2 regions of the Aquamicrobium ahrensii genome follow, and region 2 is predicted to be linked to the other one. Evidence: predicted binding sites of a transcription regulator. Region 2 holds the regulator's gene; the other holds the start of a gene.
What was found. The regulator LexA, encoded in region 2, represses DNA repair genes until DNA is damaged. The targets are predictions, from matches to a motif close to TGTTCNNNNTGTGTTCNG.
Positions count from the first base shown of each region.

Region 1: ABID44_RS12415 (DNA recombination protein RmuC) is a predicted target of LexA. The motif match lies at 1,915-1,932, and genes of this name have one in related genera.

Region 1 covers NZ_JBEPMN010000009.1:25,285-29,881, reverse strand. The annotation lists gene sugE (quaternary ammonium compound efflux SMR transporter SugE) at 1-306, opposite strand, end outside; gene ABID44_RS12415 (DNA recombination protein RmuC) at 635-1,882, opposite strand; gene def (peptide deformylase) at 1,985-2,515, shown strand; gene fmt (methionyl-tRNA formyltransferase) at 2,519-3,454, shown strand; gene ABID44_RS12400 (GNAT family N-acetyltransferase) at 3,451-3,954, shown strand; gene truA (tRNA pseudouridine(38-40) synthase TruA) at 3,963-4,597, shown strand, end outside.
Region 2 covers NZ_JBEPMN010000001.1:172,310-176,906, forward strand. The annotation lists gene ABID44_RS00900 (ComEC/Rec2 family competence protein) at 1-2,109, shown strand, start outside; gene lexA (transcriptional repressor LexA) at 2,291-3,010, opposite strand; gene ABID44_RS00910 (molybdopterin molybdotransferase MoeA) at 3,125-4,330, opposite strand; gene moaC (cyclic pyranopterin monophosphate synthase MoaC) at 4,332-4,597, opposite strand, start outside.

The DNA of each region.
Region 1 (4,597 bases), on a different contig from region 2:
CAGCTTGAGGCCGATGATGCCGCTGACGATCAGTGCAATGCAGCCGAGTCTTGCCGCGGTGGCCGGCTCGCCCAGCAGGAAAACGCCGAGCAGCGCGGTGCCAACCGTGCCGATGCCGGTCCAGACGGCATAACCCGTCCCGACCGGCAGGTGCTTGAGCGCAAAGCCCAGCAGCACCATGCTGATCACCATGGAAAGAACAGTCAGAACCGTCGGCAGCGGCTTCGAGAAGCCATCCGTGTATTTGAGGCCTATCGCCCAGCCCACCTCGAACAGACCGGCGATGAAAAGCAGGAACCAGCTCATGGAACGCTCCGTCATATGGCGGGTCGTCCCGGCCGGAAACAGGGATTTCAGGCCTCCAACCGGTCCTGAAACCATGGGGTCGTCCCCACCATCCGGGACATAAGGCGGGATCGGGACGGGATCAAGCGCCGCTATGGCATTGCAGCAATGCGGGGAACGCGGAGCGCGGAAATGTCCGGGCGTTCCGGCTCAGCTACGCTTGCTCCACAGCTCTTCGGGAGATCGGCCGCCGCCAGACCACGGGTTCCGACCCGTCTTTCGGCTCCCGGGAACGGGCGGCGGATTCCGGTAAAGGGCAGCTTCCGCCCGAAATCTCAAATGGTCCCGCCTATTCGGCTTCCTCGACAATCCGCAGCCGCAATTGCCCGGTCCTGGAAGCGGCCACGGGGCCGGCTTCATGGTCATCCTTGCCGGCAGCCGCTTCAGCGGCGGCGCCTCCAACTTCCAGCGCCTCGATCTTCTGGCCGCGCCGCGTCACCTTCGACGTGGAGACGAGAATGTCGTCGATGTCCTTCGACGCCTGTCCGAAATGCGTTTGCAGCTTGCGCACCCGCTCGTCCAGCCGGCCCACATCCTCCATCAGCCGGACCACCTCGCCCTGGATGACATGCGCCTGCTCGCGCATGCGGGCATCCTTGAGGATCGCCTGTATGACCTGGATCGACAGCATCAGAAGGGATGGGGAAACGATGACGATGCGCGAGCGGTGCGCGCGCTGCACCAGCGCTTCAAAATTTTCGTGGATTTCGGCGAAAACAGATTCAGACGGCACGAACATGAAGGCCGTGTCCTGCGTTTCCCCCCGCAGGAGGTATTTGCCGGCGATGTCGCGGATGTGAATTTCAACGTCGCGCCGGAAAGCCTGCGCCGCCGCTTTCTGCATCTCGCCCGTTTCGGCGGCGCGAATTGCGTTCCAGGCCTCCAGCGGGAATTTGGCGTCGATGACCAGCGAGGGCGCGTCGTTGGGCATTTTCACAAGGCAATCCGGCCGGTTGCCGTTGGACAGGGTGGCCTGGAATTCATAGGAGCCCATCGGCAGCCCGTCGGCGACGATCGCTTCCATGCGCGACTGGCCGAATGCGCCGCGCGTCTGCTTGTCGGAGAGGATCGCCTGAAGCTGCACCACCTGTCCGGCCAGCGCCTGTATGTTGTTCTGCGCGCTGTCGATGGTGGCCAGCCTCTCCTGCAATCTGGCGAGGTTCTCATGTGTGGCGCGGGTCTGCTCGCTGATGGTCTGGCCCAGCCGTCCGCTCATGGCGTCGAGGCGCTGGCCAAGCGATTGCGTCAGCTCCGCCTGCCGGGAGCCGAACACTTCGGCGATCGCGCCCATGCGACCCTGCATCTCGGCCTGACTGCGCATGATTTCGGCCATGCGCGTTTCCGCGTCGCGGGCGTTGTCGGCCGCTTCCGCCGCGGCTTCGGTACGAGCCTTCGATGCGCGCCACAGCGCGGCGATCATCGCTGCCAGAAGAATGGCGAAGAGAAGAACGACGAAAGTCAGCAATTGCCCGAGCGTGAACGTGCTTGCGCCGAGCCGCGCGATCGGCAGGGAAAAAGGACTTTGCAGGTCGTTCATCCACGCACCATAGCAGATTCGCCTTTCGCGACCAGATCAAAACGTGAACACGCGCCAACCTTCCCGGTTGACGGGGAACTGGCGAGGTCTTACGTGAGCGCAATGACCATCAAGCCGCTCATCATTCTTCCCGATCCCTTGCTGCGACAGGTGTCCAGACCGGTCGAGCGTGTCGACGAATCGCTGCGCAAGCTGGCCGACGACATGCTGGAGACGATGTACGACGCGCCGGGCATCGGCCTCGCTGCAATCCAGGTCGGCCTGCCGCTGCGGCTTCTGGTGATCGACCTCGCCAAGGAAGACGACGAGCCGGCTCCGCATGTTTTCGTCAACCCGGAAATCCTGCACAGCAGCGACGAGCGCTCCGTTTACGAAGAGGGCTGCCTGTCGATCCCGGAATATTACGCCGAGGTCGAGCGGCCCGCCTCCGTGCGGGTGAAATATGTCGATCGGGACGGAGAGGCGCGGGAAATGGCGGCGGAGGGGCTGATGGCGACCTGCCTCCAGCACGAGATCGATCATCTCAACGGCGTGCTGTTCATCGACCACATCTCCAAGCTGAAGCGCGATATCGTCATGCGCAAGTTCCGCAAGCTGGCCCGCGACAAGCCGGCCGGCCGTCTCGTCGGCTGAACCATGGCGTTGCGCGTCGTTTTCATGGGCACGCCGGATTTCTCCGTGCCCACCCTGCGCGCTATCGCCGAAGCGGGCCACGAGATCGTTGCGGTCTATACGCAGCCGCCGCGCGCGGCCGGGCGGCGCGGGCTGGAACTTACCCCTTCGCCGGTTCAGCGTGAGGCCGAAAGGCTGGGCATTGCGGTTTTCACACCGCTTTCGCTTAAGGGAACGGACGAGCAGGTGGCCTTGCGGGCGCTGAACGCCGATGTGGCGGTTGTCGTCGCCTATGGCCTGCTCCTGCCCCGCGCCATTCTCGATGCGCCCCGGCTTGGTTGTCTCAACGGCCATGCGTCGCTTCTGCCGCGCTGGCGCGGCGCGGCTCCCATCCAGCGCGCGATCATGGCCGGGGACACGGAAACCGGCGTCATGGTGATGCGCATGGAGGAAGGGCTGGACACCGGCCCGGTGGGGCTGGCCCACAGGATCGCCATCGGCGCGGACATGACCGCTGGTGAGTTGCACGACGCCCTGATGCCGGCTTGCGCCGGGCTGATGGTGGAAGCGCTGGCGAAGATGGAGGCGGGAACGCTGGCCTTTTCCCCGCAGCCGGAAGACGGGGCTCTCTACGCGAAAAAGATAGGCAAGGCGGAAACGCGGATTGACTGGAGCCGTCCCGCGCAGGAGGTGCACGATCACATACGCGGCCTGTCTCCGTTTCCGGGTAGCTGGTGCGAGTTCGGGACGGGCGGCAGGCCCGAACGCCTGAAGCTGCTGCGCTCGACGCTGACGGCAGGGGCGGGCGAGCCGGGCACAGTGCTCGACGATGCGCTCGCCGTCGCCTGCGGCGAGGGCGCGGTGCGGCTTATCGAAGTGCAGCGTGCGGGCGCGCGTCCTGTTTCCGCCGGCGAGTTTCTGCGCGGCGCGCGGCTCGTCCCCGGTGGGAAGCTCTCATGAGCACCATCCGTACAGTCCGGCCGGGCGATCGCGCAGCCATCCGCATGGTCGAGGCAAGCGCTTTTGGCCGTGACGACGAGGCCGATCTGGTCGATGCGCTGGTGGCCGCCGGCGATGCGGTGCTCGAACTGGTCGCAGAGCAGGACGGGCAGATCGTCGGCCATATTCTGTTCACCCGGCTTGGCGTGAGGGGTCATGCGCAAGACGCCAGCGCCGTCGCACTTGCGCCACTGGCTGTTCTGCCGCAATTCCAGAACGGCGGCATCGGCGGCGCGCTGATCAAAGAGGCGCACGGGCTTTTGCGGGGCCGGGGCGAAAGCCTTTCGGTGGTGCTGGGAGATCCCGCCTATTATGGCCGCTTCGGCTATCGTCATGACCGCGCCTCGCGGTTCGATAGTGTTTTCCAATGCAAGGAGCTGATGGCGCTGGCCTGGGGCGAAGCCCCGGTAGGCGGCCGGCTCGTCTATCCACCGGCCTTCGGCCCCGAAGCGTCCGCCTGAGCGCCGCCATGCCGCGCTACAGGATCGATCTCGAATATGACGGCGGGCCATATGCGGGCTGGCAGCGGCAGGCCGACCTGCCAACCGTCCAGCAGGCGGTTGAGGAGGCCATTTTCAGGCTAAGCGGCGAAACGGTTTCGATCCGCGGCGCGGGCCGCACCGATGCCGGTGTGCATGCGACTGCGCAGGTCGCCCATGTCGATCTTGTCAGGGAATGGCGTGGCGATACGGTGCGCGACGCGCTGAACGCCCATCTCCGGAAGGCGGGCGAACGCGTGGCGGTTCTCAAGGCGGCCAGGGTGAGCGCGGATTTTGACGCGCGCTTTTCGGCGGTCGGCAGGCATTACCTCTACCGGATTTCCAACCGTCGCGCACCGCCGGCGCTGGGCAAGGGCAAGGTTTGGTGGGTCCCCAAAACACTCGACGCCGGGGCCATGCACGAGGCCGCGCAGTTCCTCCTCGGCCGGCACGACTTCACCACCTTCCGCTCGGCGCAGTGTCAGGCCAGCAGCCCGATACGCACGCTTGACCGGCTTGACGTGACGCGTCTCGGCGACGAGATCGAAATCAGGGCTTCCGCCCGCTCCTTCCTGCACAATCAGGTGCGCTCCATGGTCGGCTCGCTGAAACGTGTGGGCGACGG
Region 2 (4,597 bases):
AGACACGCGCTCCAGCTTTGCCTGCTCGCTCTGTTGCTCTGTCTTGCCGGAATCTGGCTTTCCAAGCTGGAAACCTGGCGACTTGGAACGAAGATCATAGGCGCGGAGATAAGTGTGCGCCTGACAGGCCGCGTGGTGGAGATCGAGGAGATGGCCAGCGGCCGCAAGCGACTCACCATCGATGTCGTTTCGACCGAGCGTCCGAAATTGCGGTATCAGCCGGAGCGAGTGCGCCTTTCAGCCCGCAAGATATCTCCTGATATCGGTCCCGGTTCCGATGTGACCGGCCTTGTGCGCCTCCTGCCGCCTGCGGGGCCGATTCGACCGGGCAGCTACGACACATCCTTCTCCAGCTATTTCAGCGGCATCGGCGCCAGCGGTTTCTTCCTTTCCGGGCCGGAACTTTCCTCCCCGACAGTAGCTCCGATCACCGCCCGTTTCGGCGCGGCGATCGAGCGTGCGAGGCAATCGATCGCCGGGCGTATCAGGCAAAGTATCGGCGGGCCGGAGGGCGAGATCGCCGCCGCTCTCATCGTCGGCGTGCGGGCTGGTATCCCGGAAGAAATCAATGAGGCGATGCGCAAGACCGGCATCTACCACATCATTTCCATTTCCGGTCTGCATATGGCGCTGGTCGCCGGCACCGTGATGGGTCTCATGCGGGCGCTGTTTGCGCTGTTTCCGGATTTTTCGTCCCGTCGACCGGTCAGGAAATATGCGGCGTTGACGGCGCTGTTCGCCATCATCGCCTATCTGCTGATTTCCGGAATGGTGGTCGCCGCAGTTCGCTCTTTCATCATGCTGGCGGTGATGCTGATCGCCATTCTGTTCGATCGAAGCGCGCTCACTATGCGCAACCTCGCCATTTCCGCCATCATCGTCATTCTCGTAACGCCGCATGAGGTTGTGGGCCCAAGTTTCCAGATGTCGTTTGCGGCGACCGCCGCACTTGTTGGGGCCTATGCGGCGTGGTCCGATTATCGCGCCCGACGCGTTTCGGCGGGAGTTCCCGCAAAGCGCTCGCTCGCCAGTGCACTTCTGCATCGATTTGCCGTCATGATGATCGGGCTCGCCGCCACTTCGATCGTCGCTGGCATCGCGACAACACTTTACGCAGCCTGGCACTTCCAGCGTGTGGCGCCACTCAGCCTGCTGGCGAACCTCGCAGTCATGCCCGTCGTTTCGATCATCGTCATGCCGTTTGCGGTTTTCGCGTCCATAGCCATGCCTTTCGGGCTGGATGGCCCGTTTCTGTATGTGATGGGGCAGGGTCTGACTGTAATGATCCATCTGTCAGAACGGATCGCCGACCTGTCGCCCATTGATGCGGTCGGCCTGATTTCGGCAGCTTCCGTCCTTTTAGCAAGCATAGCGCTCGTGATCGCGACCATGGCGACGACATGGCTGCGATGGGTTTCGGCGCCGTTTGCGGTGGCGAGTCTGATGATGCTGATTGAAGAACGCACACCGGACATTCTGATTTCGGAAGACGCGCGGTTGCTCGCCGTCACCATGGAGAATGGCGAGATCGCCGTTAACCGTCCGCGCCCCAACGCCTTCACCATGGATAATTGGCGGCGGGCTCTCGATGCGCAAGGCGTGCAGGCGCCGGAGCGACGCAAACAAAAGGATCGGAACGATCTCGCGCTGAAAATGAAGGACGGTGGCGAGGAATCCACCGCAGGCGCAGGATTTCGATGCGCGGACAGGGTTTGCGTGACACACCACCCTTCAGGCGCGCAGATCGTGCAGGCGTCCGATACCGATACTGCCCGCGCCTTCTGCGATACGGCGAGCCTTATCGTGATCGAAGACCCAACGGCAAGAAATCCCTGCCGCAATGCCGGTCTCGCCGTCATCACCCGCCGCCAACTGGCGCAAAAGGGCAGTGCGGCGGTATTCCTGCCGGCAGGCTTTTCATCGAACGGCGCAGCATCCACGAGACCAAAGCCCGAAATACACTTCTCCATCGAGGGAGACTATCGCCCATGGCATACCCAGCGCCGATTTTCCCGGGAGGCGCGCGGCATGCCACCCTACCAGCGGAAAGTGGCCACCCCCAAGCCTGCAAATTCTCCGGAAGGTGGCCTGACGCGCGAATCGGAATAAAGAACAAGCCCGTCCAGAATGCACGCGATGGCCGCCCGCTCCAGGATCAAGCCGCCAACGTGTAATACCTAACCTGATTTAGAAGGTTAGCCTTATATCGTTTGGTTTTCTCGATATTTTTCTTTAAAAGATACATGCACCTTCTGAAGACCGGCTTTCGTCGAAGGGCTTCCACTTTCTATCAGTAGCGACGGATCAATCCGACAAGCCTGCCTTGCACCTTCACCCGGTCGGGTCCGAAGATACGCGTCTCATAGGCTGGATTGGCCGCTTCAAGGGCAATGGAAGCACCCTTGCGGCGGAAACGTTTCAGGGTGGCTTCCTCGTCATCCACCAGCGCGACCACGATGTCACCCGGCGTCGCCGTGTCACCATTGCGGATGATGACCGTATCGCCCTCAAAGATACCCGCCTCGATCATCGAATCGCCTTTGACCTCCAGCGCATAGTGTTCGCCGCTGGAGAGCATTTCCGGAGGCACGGAAATGGAGTGCGTCTTATGCTGGATCGCATCGATCGGCACGCCGGCGGCGATCCGTCCCATAACCGGAATGGAAACGGCCGAACCCGAATCGTCGTCATTGCTGGCGATCTGGAGTTTGCGGGTTTCTTTAGCCGGCTGCCCGAGACTGCCCTGAATGACGCTTGGGGAAAATTTTCGCGCGCTGTTGAGGCCGGGCGCAATGGAATCGGGCAAACGCAACACTTCGAGCGCCCGGGCGCGATTGGGCAGGCGGCGAATGAAGCCGCGTTCCTCCAAGGCGGTGATGAGCCGGTGAATGCCGGATTTGGAAGCGAGATCCAGCGCCTCCTTCATCTCGTCGAATGAAGGCGGAATACCGCTCTCTTTCATTCGTTCATGAATGAAGAGCAGCAATTCATGTTGCTTGCGCGTCAGCATCGGTTCCCCCGGCAGCGGTGAATCCAGAATTGGAAAACAAACCCGGAACAAACACTATATGTTCCAGTTGTGTTCCGCAACCGTTTAAAGTTTAATGAATGAATTGAGAATTCGTTAGTCGATGAGCAGAACCGGGCACGGCTCGCCGGCTGCGAGCGGATCTGCGAATGGAGCCCGGACGATCAGGCCGCCGGCTGCCGCCATCACGCGCAGCATGGAGGAATCCTGCATTTCGAACGGCGTGGCCACAAGCTTTCCATCGCGCTCCTCAAGCCTCGCGCGCACATAATCCTGCCGGTGATCGTTGGCGCTCATGTCGGCCCCAAGGATAGCGGCGCGCATGTCCTGCCGGAACGGCTTTCCTCCAAGACGGGCAAGCAGCGGTTTGAGGAAAAGCTGGGAGCAAACGAGGCTGGCCACCGGATTGCCGGGCAGACCAAGACATCTGATCTCGCCCATCCTGCCGAACATCAGCGGCTTGCCGGGGCGCATGGCGATCTTCCAGAAATCGAGCGTCATGCCTTCCCCGGTCAAAACCTCGTGAACGAGGTCGTGATCGCCAACGGAAGCGCCGCCGGACGTAACGATAACATCTGCCCCCGCCGCCACCGCTTCCCTGACCAGCGCTGCCGTGGCGTCCCTCCGGTCGGGGGCGATACCGAGATCAAGCACTTCCGCGCCGGCGGCGCGGGCGCAGGCTGCGATGCCATAGGCGTTCGAGGAGATGATCTGGCCAGGCCCGGTTGCGCTGCCGGGCGGGCGCAACTCGTCTCCGGTGGCGATGATGGCGACCAGCGGGCGCTTCACCACCGAAAGGCTGGGATGGTTGGCGGACGCAGCCAGCGACAATGCTGCAGGACCGAGCAGGCGGCCTTTCTCGATCAGCAGGTCGCCTTCCATGAAGTCGATACCGGCGCGCCGGACATTGCGGCCCGCTACCGTGGTCTCGAGCAGTTCTATGATGCCCGGCGCCGCAACCTTCACATTCTCTTGAATGACGACAGTGTCGACGCCGGCGGGAAGGGGCGCGCCGGTGAAGATGCGTACGCATTCTCCCTTGCCCACGGTCCCGGAAAAGGTGCTGCCGGCGGCAATTTCGCCAATCACTGCGAGCCGGTTTCCAATTGCGCCTGCATCGACCCCGTGGGCGGCGTAGCCGTCCATGGCGGAGGCGTGGAACGGCGGCTGCGTGCGAAGCGCCGTTACCGGTTCAGCCAGCACCCGGTCGTAAGCCTGATCGAGGGGAACCCGTTCGGCAGTCAGAGGCTCGACACCCTGCAGAAGGCGCTCCAGCGCCGTCTCCATCGGAACCAGAGCCATGTCAGCTTTCCGCCTCATAGTCGCCGGACTTGCCCCCGGTCTTTGAAAGCAACCTGACGTCCGAGATAACCATGCCACGATCCACGGCTTTGGCCATGTCGTAGATGGTGAGGCAGGCGACGGAAGCGGCTGTCAGAGCCTCCATTTCCACCCCGGTCTTGCCGGTCACCCGCGCCATCGCCCGCACCCTGAGGCCGGGCAGGGCGTGGTCCGGTTCGATCTCCACCGTGACCTTCGTCAACAGCAGCGGGTGGCAAAGCGGAATGA